Streptomyces collinus Tu 365: one gene and its partner. The protein of the gene in region 1 binds, or shares a complex with, the protein of each later gene. Links are inferred from orthologs where the notes say so. Each region holds a gene or a part of one and is shown in the gene's direction. Other genes may lie near its edges.

What was found.
Region 2: the proteins of dnaB (region 1) and dnaG are in contact, whole or in part, in a crystal structure (PDB 2R6A), measured with the Geobacillus stearothermophilus proteins. The link is inferred for Streptomyces collinus Tu 365 from one-to-one orthologs. Residues at the interface, in WP_033016901.1 of Geobacillus stearothermophilus: Ser13, Glu15, Ala16, Gln18, Glu91, Leu92, Asp94, Ala95, Val96, Pro97, Thr98, Ala99, Ala100, Asn101, Tyr104, Tyr105, Ile108; in WP_049624496.1 of Geobacillus stearothermophilus: Lys456, Leu457, Leu458, Pro459, Ala460, Asn463, Ala464, Leu467, Leu535, Leu536, Ile537, Ala538, Gln544, Glu545, Asp548, Tyr549, His552.

Annotation. Positions count from the first base shown.
Region 1 is NC_021985.1:4,368,865-4,375,074, reverse strand. What follows is about bases 891-3,829. They hold dnaB (replicative DNA helicase), read left to right. Parts: upstream 891-1,590; coding sequence 1,591-3,069; downstream 3,070-3,829. Other genes in these bases: B446_RS19075 (phosphatase PAP2 family protein), read right to left, coding at 3,109-3,829; B446_RS19085 (MATE family efflux transporter), read right to left, coding at 891-1,131. Outside these bases: more of B446_RS19085, read right to left, coding at 1-890; more of B446_RS19075, read right to left, coding at 3,830-4,410; B446_RS19070 (serine hydrolase domain-containing protein), read left to right, coding at 4,709-6,097. UniProt on the Escherichia coli protein: The main replicative DNA helicase, it participates in initiation and elongation during chromosome replication. Travels ahead of the DNA replisome, separating dsDNA into templates for DNA synthesis.
Region 2 is NC_021985.1:2,935,895-2,942,054, reverse strand. Bases 1,409-4,297 are described here. They hold dnaG (DNA primase), read left to right. Parts: upstream 1,409-1,840; coding sequence 1,841-3,754; downstream 3,755-4,297. Other genes in these bases: B446_RS12675 (RNA polymerase sigma factor), read left to right, coding at 3,919-4,297; B446_RS12685 (NAD(P)/FAD-dependent oxidoreductase), read left to right, coding at 1,409-1,793. Outside these bases: B446_RS12690 (deoxyguanosinetriphosphate triphosphohydrolase), read left to right, coding at 1-375; more of B446_RS12685, read left to right, coding at 528-1,408; more of B446_RS12675, read left to right, coding at 4,298-5,136; B446_RS12670 (ABC transporter ATP-binding protein), read right to left, coding at 5,210-6,160. UniProt on the Escherichia coli protein: RNA polymerase that catalyzes the synthesis of short RNA molecules used as primers for DNA polymerase during DNA replication.

The DNA of each region.
Region 1 (6,210 bases):
CAGGACGCCGTCCAGGACGAAGACGATGCCGCAGACGGGCTGGGAGAGCGCCACCATCAGCAGGGCCGGTAGCGCGGCGTCCTGGACCACGGAGTCGCCCGTGAACAGCGGGAGGAACAACGGCCTGGCGGCCACCACGAGCAGTCCGAGGACGACGCCGGTGGCGATGCCCCACTGGACCATGCGACGGCACGCCTCGCGGGCGCCCTGGGTGTCGTTCGCGCCGAGGTAGCGGCCGATGATGGCCTGGCCGGCGATCGCGATGGCGTCGAGAGCGAAGGCCAGCAGGCTCCACAGGGACAGGACGATCTGGTGCGCGGCGATGTCGGCGTCGCCCAGGCGTGCCGCGACGGCGGTGGCGATCATGAGGATCGCGCGCAGCGACAAGGTGCGGACGAGCAGCGGTACACCGGCCTGGGCCGAGGCCCGGATGCCCGAGGCGTCCGGGCGCAGAGAGGCCCCGTGCCGTCGGGCGCCACGGACGACGACGGTGAGGTAGACAGCTGCCATTCCGCACTGCGCGACGACGGTGCCCCAGGCGGAGCCGGCGATGCCGAGGCCGGCGCCGTAGACCAGTCCCGCGTTGAGGCCGGCGTTGGCGACGAAGCCGCCGACGGCGACGTACAGCGGGGTCCTGGTGTCCTGCAGACCGCGCAGCACCCCGGTGGCGGCGAGGACGATCAGCATGGCCGGGATGCCGAGCGAGGAGATGCGCAGATAGGTGGTGGCGTGGGGAGCCGCGGTGGCGGAAGCGCCGAAGAGGTCCACGATGCCCGGTGCCAGCGGGAGGACGAGCGCGATGACCGCCACGCCCAGCAGCAGTGCGAGCCAGATGCCGTCCATGCCCTGACGGATGGCCGCCGGGAGGTCGCCCGCGCCGACGCGCCGGGAGACGGCGGCCGTCGTGGCGTAGGCGAGGAAGACGAACACGCTCACGGCGGTGGTGAGAAGGGCCGAGGCGACCCCGAGACCGGCGAGCTGGGCGGTGCCGAGGTGGCCGACGATGGCACTGTCCGCCATGACGAACAGGGGCTCCGCGACGAGTGCGCCGAAGGCCGGGACGGCCAGCGCGATGATCTCTCGGTCGTGCCGGCGGCGTCTGGCCTGGGGGATCGCTGGAGCCTGTGTCATGGCCACTAATCTAATCGTCCACAGGTAAGAGATGCAAAGCCTTAGAGGTCCTTACTTCGCATCCCGGCACGTGTGCATGCGCACACCGTTCGAGCCGATCTTGGCCCGACTGGGAAAGTTTTTCTTCTGCACAGGCGGTGGAGGGTAAAGAAGCAGGTCAGGGCCCTTCGATGGGCATGAGGGAGGGCTTGTTCACAGGGCTGTCCACCGGGTCGTGCACAGGTTTCGGCAGGTTCTCCACAGCATCGGGGCCGTCGTCCACATGGCCTGTGGATAACCAGATTGGCTGACGGTGCCGGGGGGCCTACCGTGGTCCGGCGCCCGCTCCTCGCGTCGACCTGGGGAAAGCCCACAAATCCGACGCGGCAGAACCGGAGTTGGGCCTCTCATTTGTCAGTGTCGTGCCGTAGAACAGAGGGCACGGCGAGGTCCGCCGCGCGGACGGGAGGAGGTGGCTCGGTGAGCATTTCCGAGCCCTTGGACGATCCGTGGGCCGACAGCGGGCCCAGCGATCGTCTGCCCGCCTCCCGCCGGCGCAGCGACGGCGGACGGGGTCGTGACGAGCAGCACGACCGGGGCCGGGAGAGCGGCGGCTGGGACGGCGGGGGCTCCTCCTTCGAGCGTGTGCCGCCCCAGGACCTGGACGCCGAGCAGTCCGTGCTGGGCGGCATGCTGCTGTCCAAGGACGCCATCGCCGACGTCGTCGAGATCCTCAAGGGCCACGACTTCTACAAGCCGGCCCACGAGACGATCTACCAGGCCATCCTCGACATCTACGCCAAGGGCGAGCCGGCCGACCCCATCACCATCGCCGCCGAGCTCACCAAGCGCGGCGAGATCAACAAGGTCGGCGGGGCGTCGTACCTGCACACCCTGGTACAGACCGTACCGACGGCGGCGAACGCCGAGTACTACGCGGAGATCGTGCACGAGCGCGCGGTCCTGCGCCGGCTGGTGGAGGCCGGCACCCGGATCACGCAGATGGGATACGCGGCCGACGACGACGTGGACGAGATCGTCAACCGCGCCCAGGCCGAGATCTACGCCGTCACCGAGCAGCGCACCAGCGAGGACTACCTGCCGCTCGGCGACATCATGGAGGGGGCCCTCGACGAGATCGAGGCGATCGGCTCGCGCAGCGGCGAGATGACGGGTGTGCCCACCGGGTTCACCGACTTCGACTCGCTGACGAACGGCCTGCACCCGGGCCAGATGATCGTCATCGCGGCCCGTCCCGCCATGGGTAAGTCGACGCTCGCGCTGGACTTCGCGCGGGCCTGCTCGATCAAGCACAACCTCCCCAGCGTCATCTTCTCGCTCGAGATGGGCCGCAACGAGATCGCCATGCGCCTGCTGTCCGCCGAGGCCCGTGTCGCCCTGCACCACATGCGGTCCGGCACGATGACCGACGAGGACTGGACCCGGCTCGCCCGCCGTATGCCGGACGTCTCGGCCGCCCCGCTGTACATCGACGACTCGCCGAACCTGTCGATGATGGAGATCCGCGCCAAGTGCCGCCGGCTCAAGCAGCGCAACGACCTGAAGCTGGTCGTCATCGACTACCTGCAGCTGATGCAGTCCGGCGGCTCCAAGCGCGCCGAGAGCCGTCAGCAGGAGGTCTCGGACATGTCCCGTAACCTCAAGCTGCTCGCCAAGGAGCTGGAGATCCCGGTCATCGCGCTCTCCCAGCTGAACCGTGGTCCCGAGCAGCGCACCGACAAGAAGCCGATGGTCTCGGACCTGCGTGAGTCGGGCTCCATCGAGCAGGACGCCGACATGGTCATCCTGCTGCACCGCGAGGACGCCTACGAGAAGGAGTCCCCCCGTGCGGGCGAGGCCGACCTGATCGTCGCCAAGCACCGAAACGGACCCACGGCGACGATCACCGTCGCCTTCCAGGGCCACTACTCCCGCTTCGTGGACATGGCCCAGACCTGATCCGGTGCGCGGTGCGCCCGGAGCCTCGCACCGGGTGTCTCAGGCGGGTTCGGGCTGCGGTTCCGGCCGGGGCGCCGGCGCGATCGCCGGTTCCCACAGCCTGGTGGTCCTCATGTAGCCGTGCACGACCGAGACCATGGCCAGCAGGAGAAGCGGTCCGAACAGCCACGGGTGAGCGGCCATCTTCTCCGGGAGATACCGGTACGACAGCAGAAGCGCGACGAACACCGTCGTGCCGTGAACAATCAGTTGAATTGCGGACCGGTCCCAGCCGCGTGCCTGGGCGCGCAATGCCGCCTCGATCGTGAGCGCGAACACCACACCGGCGATGATGTCGGCGCCGTAGTGGTAACCGAAGCCGAGCGTCGCCCCGAGCGTGGCGATCAGCCAGAAGGTGCCGGCGAATCGCAGTGCGCGCGGGCCCTTGCGGGAATGCACGAAAATCGTGGTCGCCCATGCCGTGTGGAGGCTGGGCATGCAATTGCGTGGCGTGATTCCGTCGAACGGCATGGGGTACGGGGCGTTCATGGCCGGGGTGTTCGGCCACAGGTCGGCGACCGCCCAGTGCCCTCCGTCGGGGCCGTAGGCGAAGACCGGGCCCACCACCGGGAAGATCATGTAGATGCCCGGCCCGAGCAGGCCGATCACCAGGAAGGTACGCACCAGGTGATGGCGCGGGAACCGGCCCTCCGCCGCCACGTTGCGCAGCTGGTACAGCGCGACGACGACCGCGGCCACCGCGAGCTGGATGTAGACGTAGTCGAGGACGTGGAAGCCGATGGTGCCGGTGGCCCGGACGATCCGGCCCGCGAGCCACGACGGGTCGCCCAGCGCGTGGTCGGCGGTCGCCACGTACGGGTCGAGCACCGTCGGGCGGGTCTTGGACGTGATGAGCAGCCAGGCGTCACCGGTCTTGCGGCCCGTGACCAGCAGCAGGGCCAGCCCGACGCCCTTCAGCAGTAGGACGCGCTCCGGGCCGGTGCGGCGGGTGACGGCGATGACGGCGTAGGCCAGGACGACCCACAGCGCGCCGTTGCCGAACATCATCTTGGCGTCGACCGCCCAGCGCACCAGGAAGAAGACGAGGTCGATACCGACAGCTGCGGCGGTCGCGATCCACCGTTGGCGGCGTGGCAGGACCACCATCATCAACGCCATGCTGGCGTACAGCAGCGGACCCGACTTGGGGGCGAGGAGCACTTCCTTCGCCTGGTTGGTGATCGGCCCCGGCAGGCCGTAGTGCCGTGCCGCGATCTCCAGCGCGATGAGGAACGCGAGAGTCGTCACCCCCGCGACGGCCCACAGAATCACCTGTGGTCGACGCCATGCCGAGGATGCGATGGCCCCGTTTATTCGCGAAAACGTCCGCGATGTTATCGATGTCAATTCTTCGGCCGGTTTTCTATGTCCTGGTCAGGTAATTTACTCATCGTGCTGAATGGCGTGGCCTTCCCGTGCGGCACGGGCGATGAGGGTGATCGCCATGAGTCGAACATGTTAACGGAGTGCGGCACGGGGGCCTACGGGTCCTCATAACGGCCGGGAGGGGCTCCGGGATTCGGCCGGTGGCTCGGCAGGCCCCGATTCGGGTGGAGGAAATGAACTCGACGTGGGTCGGCCCGCCCGGTGGACTAGGGGCATGACGACATACCAGGAAGAGTTGCTGCCCGGCACGCGGCGGGCGTTGCTGCACCGGATCGCCGTCGCGCAGGCCGAAGGACGTGCGCCCTCACTGGTCGCGGCGGTCGTGCGGGACGGGCGGGCCGTGTGGCACGGGGCCCGGAGTGCGGTGGACGGTCACGCGCCGGACGAGAACGTGCAGTACCGGATCGGTTCGATCACCAAGACCTTCACCGCCGTCCTGGTGCTGCGGCTGCGCGACGAAGGGGTGCTCGACCTCGGTGACCCGCTGGAGAAGTACCTGCCGGGCACCGGCGCGGGGGAGGCGACCATCGCCGAACTGCTCGCGCACACGGGCGGCCTGGCCGCGGAGACGCCGGGGCCGTGGTGGGAGCGCACTCCGGGCTCGCTGCGGCCCGGACTGGACGATGTGCTCGGTGAGCGTCCCCTGCTCCATCCCGTCGGCAGGCGGCACCACTACTCGAACCCCGGCTACACGCTGCTCGGCGCCCTGGTGGAGGAGTTGCGGGGCGCGCCCTGGGAGGAGGTGCTGGAGAGGGAGGTGCTGCGGCCCCTGGGGCTGGAGCGCACCGGTGTCCGGCCGCAGGCGCCCTCCGCGGGTGGCTGGGCCGTGCACCCGTGGGCCGACGCCCTGCTGCCCGAACCGGTCGAGGACCTCGGCCGGATGGCCCCGGCCGGGCAGCTGTGGTCCACCACCGCCGACCTCGCCCGGTTCGCCGTCTTCCTCGCCCAGGGGGACGACCGGGTGCTGAGCGCTGAGTCGGTGTGCGAGATGCGTACCCCGGCGGCTCCCGCCGAGGCCGCCGACGTGGTGGACGGCGCGACGTACGGCCTGGGCATGCAGATCCAGAACCGCGGCGGCCGGCTGATCGTGGGGCACTCCGGTTCGCTGCCGGGATTCCTGGCCAACCTCAGCATCAGCGTCGAGGACGACGTGGCGGCCGTGGTGCTGGCCAACTGCACCTCGGGGCCCCTGCTGTCGGCCGTGGCGGCCGATCTCCTCCGTATCGTCGCGGAGGCCGAGCCCCGCATTCCCGCGCCGTGGCGTCCGCTGCCCGAAGTCGACGCGGCGGTACTCGAGTTGACCGGACCGTGGTACTGGGGGACCCAGGCCTTCGTCCTGCGGATGACGGCCGACGGACTGATCTCCCTGGGGCCGGTCTCCGGAGCCGGCCGCCGTGCGCGATTCCGGGCGGAGACGGACGGTACCTGGACCGGGCTGGAGGGCTACTACGCCGGAGAGCGCCTTCGGGTCGTACGGCGGCCGGACGGGTCCGTGAGCCACCTGGACCTCGGATCGTTCGTGTTCACCCGGCAGCCGTACGAGCAGGGGGCAGAGGTGCCCGGTGGGGTGGACCCCGAGGGCTGGCGAGGGATCGCGTACTGACGACCGGCGTCAGGACCGGCTGATCACGAGAGCGGGTGTTTCACGTGAAACACCCGCGCCCCGTCTACGTCTCCCAGCGGGCCCGGGTCCGCCCGCGAGCACCGGCCGCAGCT
Region 2 (6,160 bases), 1.4 Mb from region 1 along the record:
GGCCGGTTCTGCCTGGCCGCCGAGGTGGCGACCCGCGCCGCGTACGGCGGCGGCCGGCTCACCCGGTACGACGCCGAACTCGTCGTACCCCGCGAGGCCCGCATGGAGTGCGCCGTGCTCAAGGCGGTCGCCGACCGGTACGTCATGCAGCGCGCCGAGCAGGAGCGGCTGCGCGCCGACCAGCGGATCGTCGTCGCCGAACTGGCCGAGGCGCTCACCGCCCGCGCCCCGGACGGCCTCGACCCGCAGTTCCGGGCCCTGTTCGACCAGGCGTCGGACGACCACACGCGCAAGCGGGTGATCGTCGACCAGATCGCCTCCCTCACCGACGCCTCCGCCCGCTCGCTGCACGCGAGACTGACGGGGCGCGGCTGAGACGGGGCATGTCCGAAGCGGGACATGTCCGAGGCGGGGCATATCCGAAGGGAAAGTGACCAAGGGTGGCCTGATCGGGTCACACCCCCTTCCCGCAGCACGCCGGGTGCGGGACGCTCGCATGTGGCGGCACCCTTACGAGGAGGCATCAAGTGGTCGACGCGGATCAGACATTCGTCATCGTCGGAGGCGGTCTCGCCGGCGCCAAGGCGGCCGAGACGCTCCGGGCGGAGGGCTTCACCGGCCGGGTGATACTGATCTGCGACGAGCGCGACCACCCCTACGAGCGGCCGCCGCTGTCCAAGGGCTATCTGCTCGGCAAGGAGGAGCGGGACAGCGTCTTCGTGCACGAGCCCGCCTGGTACGCGCGGAACGACGTCGAGCTGCACCTCGGCCAGACCGTCGACCGGATCGACCGCACCGCGCGGACCGTGCGCCTCGGCGACGCCGGCACCCTCGTCCACTACGACAAGCTGCTGCTCGCCACCGGCGCCGAGCCCCGCCGCCTCGACATCCCGGGCACGGACCTGGCGGGCGTCCACCATCTGCGCCGCCTCGCCCACGCCGAGCGGCTCAAGGGCGTCCTCACCTCGCTCGGCCGGGACAACGGGCACCTCGTGATCGCGGGCGCCGGCTGGATCGGCCTGGAGGTCGCGGCGGCGGCCCGCGAGTACGGCGCCGAGGTCACCGTGATCGAACCGGCGCAGACCCCGCTGCACGGCGTCCTCGGCCCCGAGCTGGGCAACGTGTTCGCGGAAGTGCACCGCGCCCACGGCGTCCGTTTCCACTTCGGGGCGCGACTCACCGAGATCGTCGGCCAGGACGGCGTGGTCCTCGCCGCCCGCACCGACGACGGCGAGGAGCACCCGGCGCACGCCGTCCTCGCCGCGATCGGCGCGGCACCGCGCACCGCGCTCGCCGAGGCGGCCGGCCTGGAACTGGCCGACCGGGCGCACGGCGGCGGGGTCCTGGTGGACGAGCGGCTGCGCACCTCCGACCCCGACATCCACGCGGCCGGTGACGTCGCCGCGTTCCCGCACCCCCTCTCCGACACCCGCATCCGGGTCGAGCACTGGGCCAACGCCCTGAACGGCGGCCCGGTCGCGGCCCGCGCGATGCTCGGCCAGGACGTCACCTACGACCGCGTGCCGTACTTCTTCACCGACCAGTACGACCTGGGCATGGAGTACAGCGGCTGGGCGCCGCCGGGGTCCTACGACCAGGTGGTGATCCGCGGCGACGCGGGCAAGCGGGAGTTCATCGCGTTCTGGGTCCGCGAGGGCAGGGTCCTGGCCGGGATGAACGTGAACGTGTGGGATGTCACAGACCCCATCCAGCGGCTCATCCGTTCCCGGGCCGCGGTGGACACCGAAGCCCTCGCCGACCCGCACGTACCGCTCGACGGCCTCGCCTCCTGAACCCCACGGGGACCGGCACTGTCCGACCGCCCCCGTAGAATTCACCCGTGGCAGGACGGATCAACGACGAGGACGTGAAGGCGGTACGGGACGCGGTCCCGATCGACGCCGTGGTCTCCGAGTACCTCCAGCTGCGCAACGCGGGCGGCGGCAACCTCAAGGGCCTGTGCCCGTTCCACGACGAGAAGTCGCCGTCCTTCCAGGTCAGCCCGAGCAAGGGACTCTTCCACTGCTTCGGCTGCCAGGAGGGCGGCGACACCCTCACCTTCGTGATGAAGGTGGACCACCTCTCCTTCTCGGAGGCGGTCGAGCGCCTCGCCGCCCAGGCCGGCATCACGCTGCGCTACGAGGAGGGCGGCTACAACCCCGCCCACCAGCGCGGCGAGCGCATCCGCCTGGTCGAGGCGCACAAGATCGCCGCCCAGTGGTACGCCGAGCAGCTCGCCACCGGCCCCGAGGCCGAGACCGGCCGGGTCTTCCTCGCCGAGCGCGGCTTCGACCAGGCCGCCGCCGTCCACTTCGGCGTCGGCTACAGCCCCCAGGGCTGGGACCACCTCACCCGCTACCTGCGCGGCAAGGGCTTCACGGACAAGGAACTGATCCTCTCCGGGCTGTCCCAGGAGGGCCGGCGCGGTCCCATCGACCGCTTCCGGGGCCGGCTGATGTGGCCGATCCGCGACATCGGCGGCGAGGTCGTCGGCTTCGGCGCCCGCAAGCTCTACGAGGCGGACAACGGCCCCAAGTACCTGAACACGCCCGACACGGCGATCTACAAGAAGTCCCAGGTGCTGTACGGCATCGACCTCGCCAAGCAGCACATCGCCAAGACCAGCCGGGCCGTCGTCGTCGAGGGCTACACCGACGTCATGGCCTGCCACCTGGCCGGTGTCACCACCGCCATCGCCACCTGCGGCACGGCCTTCGGCGGCGACCACATCAAGATCCTGCGCCGTCTGCTCATGGACAACGGCTCGGCGCGCGTGATCTTCACCTTCGACGGCGACGCGGCCGGCCAGAAGGCCGCGCTGCGCGCCTTCGAGGACGACCAGAAGTTCGCCGCCGAGACCTACATCGCCATCGCGCCCGACGGCATGGACCCCTGCGAGCTGCGCCTGGCCAAGGGCGACGACGCGGTCGCCGACCTGGCCGAACCGCGCACCCCGCTCTTCGAGTTCGCGCTCCGCCAGATCGTGGCCCGCTACGACCTCAACACCCCCGCCGGCCGCGCCGCCGCCCTGGACGAGGCCGCCCCGATCGTCGCCCGCATCAAGAACAGCGGCGCCCAGCACGAGGTCGCCGTCGAACTCGCCGGCATGCTCGGCATCCTCGACACCCAGTTCGTGGTCAAGCGGGTCGCCCAGCTGGCCCGCTGGGCCCGCGAGCGCGGCGGCGGCCGGGGCGGCCCGCAGCAGCAGTCCCGCGGCCCCCAGCAGCCGTGGGAGACCGGCCCCCGCGCCGCGGCCCCGTCCGGACCGGCCCTCACCCTGCGCAATCCCGTGCACGCCGCCGAACGCGAACTCCTCAAGCTCGCCCTCCAGCGGCCCGAACTCGTCTCCCCGGCGTTCGACGCGTACGGCGCCGACGAGTTCACCGCCCCGCCCTACACGGCCGTGCACCGGGCGATCGCCGAGGCGGGCGGCGCCGAGTACGGCGTCCAGGACGCGCAGGAGTACCTGATCCGGGTCCGCGAGGCCGCGCCCGACGACGCCGTCCGCGCGATGGTCACCGAACTGGCCGTCGAGCCGATCCTGCGCCGCACCGTCGACGAGACGTACGCGGGCACGGTCCTGGTGCAGATCCGCCGCCGCGCCGTGGAGCGCCGCGTCCGCGACATCCAGTCCCAGCTGACCCGGCTGTCCACCGGTGGCGACCCCGCCGAGCTGGCCGCCGTGCAGAACGAGATGTGGGTCCTCCAGCAGTACGACCAGGCCCTTCGGGAGCGGGGAGCGGAGGCGCTCTAGCGCTCCGGGCGCCCGGTCTGCCCGCCACGATCACCAGTGGGTCACGGACCGGACGCAAAAAGTCACCGCACGCCCCTCGTGGCGGGGATGTGTCGTACTCCACACTGGGTGCGGTGCCCGAGTCCTCCGCTCCCGAAGTGCCGCTGCCGGACCGCTGAGCAGCGATCATCCTGGAGGTCGCCCCCGTGCAGACCCAGACCCTCACCGAGACCGACGGCAGTACCAGCGCCACCAGCACGTCCGCGGACGAGTCGGACGCGGAGCCGGACGTCCTCGTGGCCGTGCCGCCCCAGGGCCGAGCCCCCCAGCACCCGGAGGGGGCGTCCGCCGAGCCGGCGGAGCCGCCCGCCGAAGCGCTCACGGAAGAAGCCGCCGAAGCCGCGGAGAGCGAGGAACCCGAGGGCCCCGGGGAACTCGACGACACCGCCGGGCGCGCCGCGGCACGGCTCGCCGCCCGCGCCGAGACCGGCGGCCCCTCCGCCGACCTGTTCCGCCAGTACCTGCGCGAGATCGGCCGCATCCCGCTGCTCACCGCGGCCGAGGAGGTCGAACTCGCCCGCCGGGTCGAGGCCGGGCTGTTCGCCGAGGAGAAGCTCGGCAGCACCCCCGACCTGGACAGCAGACTCGCGCACGACCTGGACCGGCTCGTCGTCATGGGCAGGATGGCCAAGCGCCGCCTCATCGAGGCCAACCTGCGGCTCGTGGTCTCCGTCGCCAAGCGCTACGTCGGTCGCGGGCTGACCATGCTCGACCTGGTCCAGGAGGGCAACCTCGGGCTCATCCGGGCCGTGGAGAAGTTCGACTACGCCCGCGGCTACAAGTTCTCCACCTACGCCACCTGGTGGATCCGGCAGGCCATGTCCCGCGCGCTGGCCGACCAGGCCCGCACCATCCGCGTCCCCGTGCACGTCGTGGAGCTGATCAACCGGGTCGTGCGCGTCCAGCGCCGCATGCTCCAGGAACGCGGCTACGAGCCGACGCCCGAGGAGGTCGCCGCCCACCTCGAACTGCCGCCCGAGCGGGTCGGCGAGGTGCTGCGGCTCGCCCAGGAACCGGTGTCCCTGCACGCCCCGGTCGGCGAGGAGGACGACGTGGCCCTCGGCGACCTCATCGAGGACGGCGACGCCGCGTCACCCGTCGAGTCGGCCGCGTTCCTGCTGCTCAGGGAGCATCTGGAGGCGGTCCTCTCCACCCTCGGCGAACGCGAGCGCAAGGTCGTCCAGCTCCGCTACGGCCTGGCCGACGGCCGCCCGCGCACCCTGGAGGAGATCGGCCGGCTGTTCGGCGTGACCCGGGAGCGGATTCGGCAGATCGAGTCCAAGACCCTGAACAAGCTCAGGGACCACGCCTTCGCCGACCAGCTGCGGGGCTACCTCGACTGAGTCCGGACGCACGGGGGGCCGCCCACCTCGGTGAGCGGCCCCCGGGTCCGTCCCGCCGGCCCGGCCGGTCCGATCAGTCGACCTCGGCGACCGCCTGCGCGAACTGGGCCTTGTACAGCCGCGCGTACGCCCCGTCGGCCTCCAGCAGGTCCGTGTGCGCGCCCTGTTCGACGATGGAACCGTTCTCCATCACCAGGATGGTGTCGGCGTCCCGGATCGTGGAGAGACGGTGCGCGATGACGAACGAGGTCCGCCCGTCGGCGAGTTTGGCCATCGCCTTCTGGATCAGCACCTCGGTGCGGGTGTCGACGGAGCTGGTCGCCTCGTCCAGCACCAGGATCGTCGGATCGGACAGGAACGCCCGCGCGATGGTGATGAGCTGCTTCTCACCGGCGCTGACCCCCGTGCCCTCGTCGTCGATCACGGTGTCGTAGCCGTCGGGGAGGGTGCGGATGAACCGGTCCGCGTGGGCCGCCCGCGCCGCCTCCTCGATCTCGCCCGGGGTGACCTCGCGCGAGGCGCCGTAGGCGATGTTCTCCGCGATGGTGCCGCCGAACAGCCAGGTGTCCTGGAGCACCATGCCGATCCCGGAGCGCAGGTCGTCCCGGGACATCCGGCGGATGTCCACGCCGTCCAGCAGGATGCTCCCGCCGGAGACGTCGTAGAACCGCATCAGCAGGTTGACCAGCGTGGTCTTGCCCGCACCGGTCGGCCCGACGATCGCCACCGTCTGGCCCGGCTCCACGGTCAGCGACAGGTCCTCGATCAGCGGCTTCTCGGGCTCGTAGCGGAACGACACGTGCTCCAGGACCACCCGGCCGCGCAGCTCGGCCGGCCGCTTGCCCGGCACCGGGTCCGCCTCCTGCTCCTCCGCGTCCAGGAGTTCGAAGATCCGCTCGGCCGAGGCGACACCCGACTGCACCAGGTTCGCCATCGACGCGACCTGGGTCAGCGGCATCGAGAACTGCCGCGAGTACTGGATGAAGGCCTGCACGTCACCGATGGACAGCGCGCCCGACGCGAC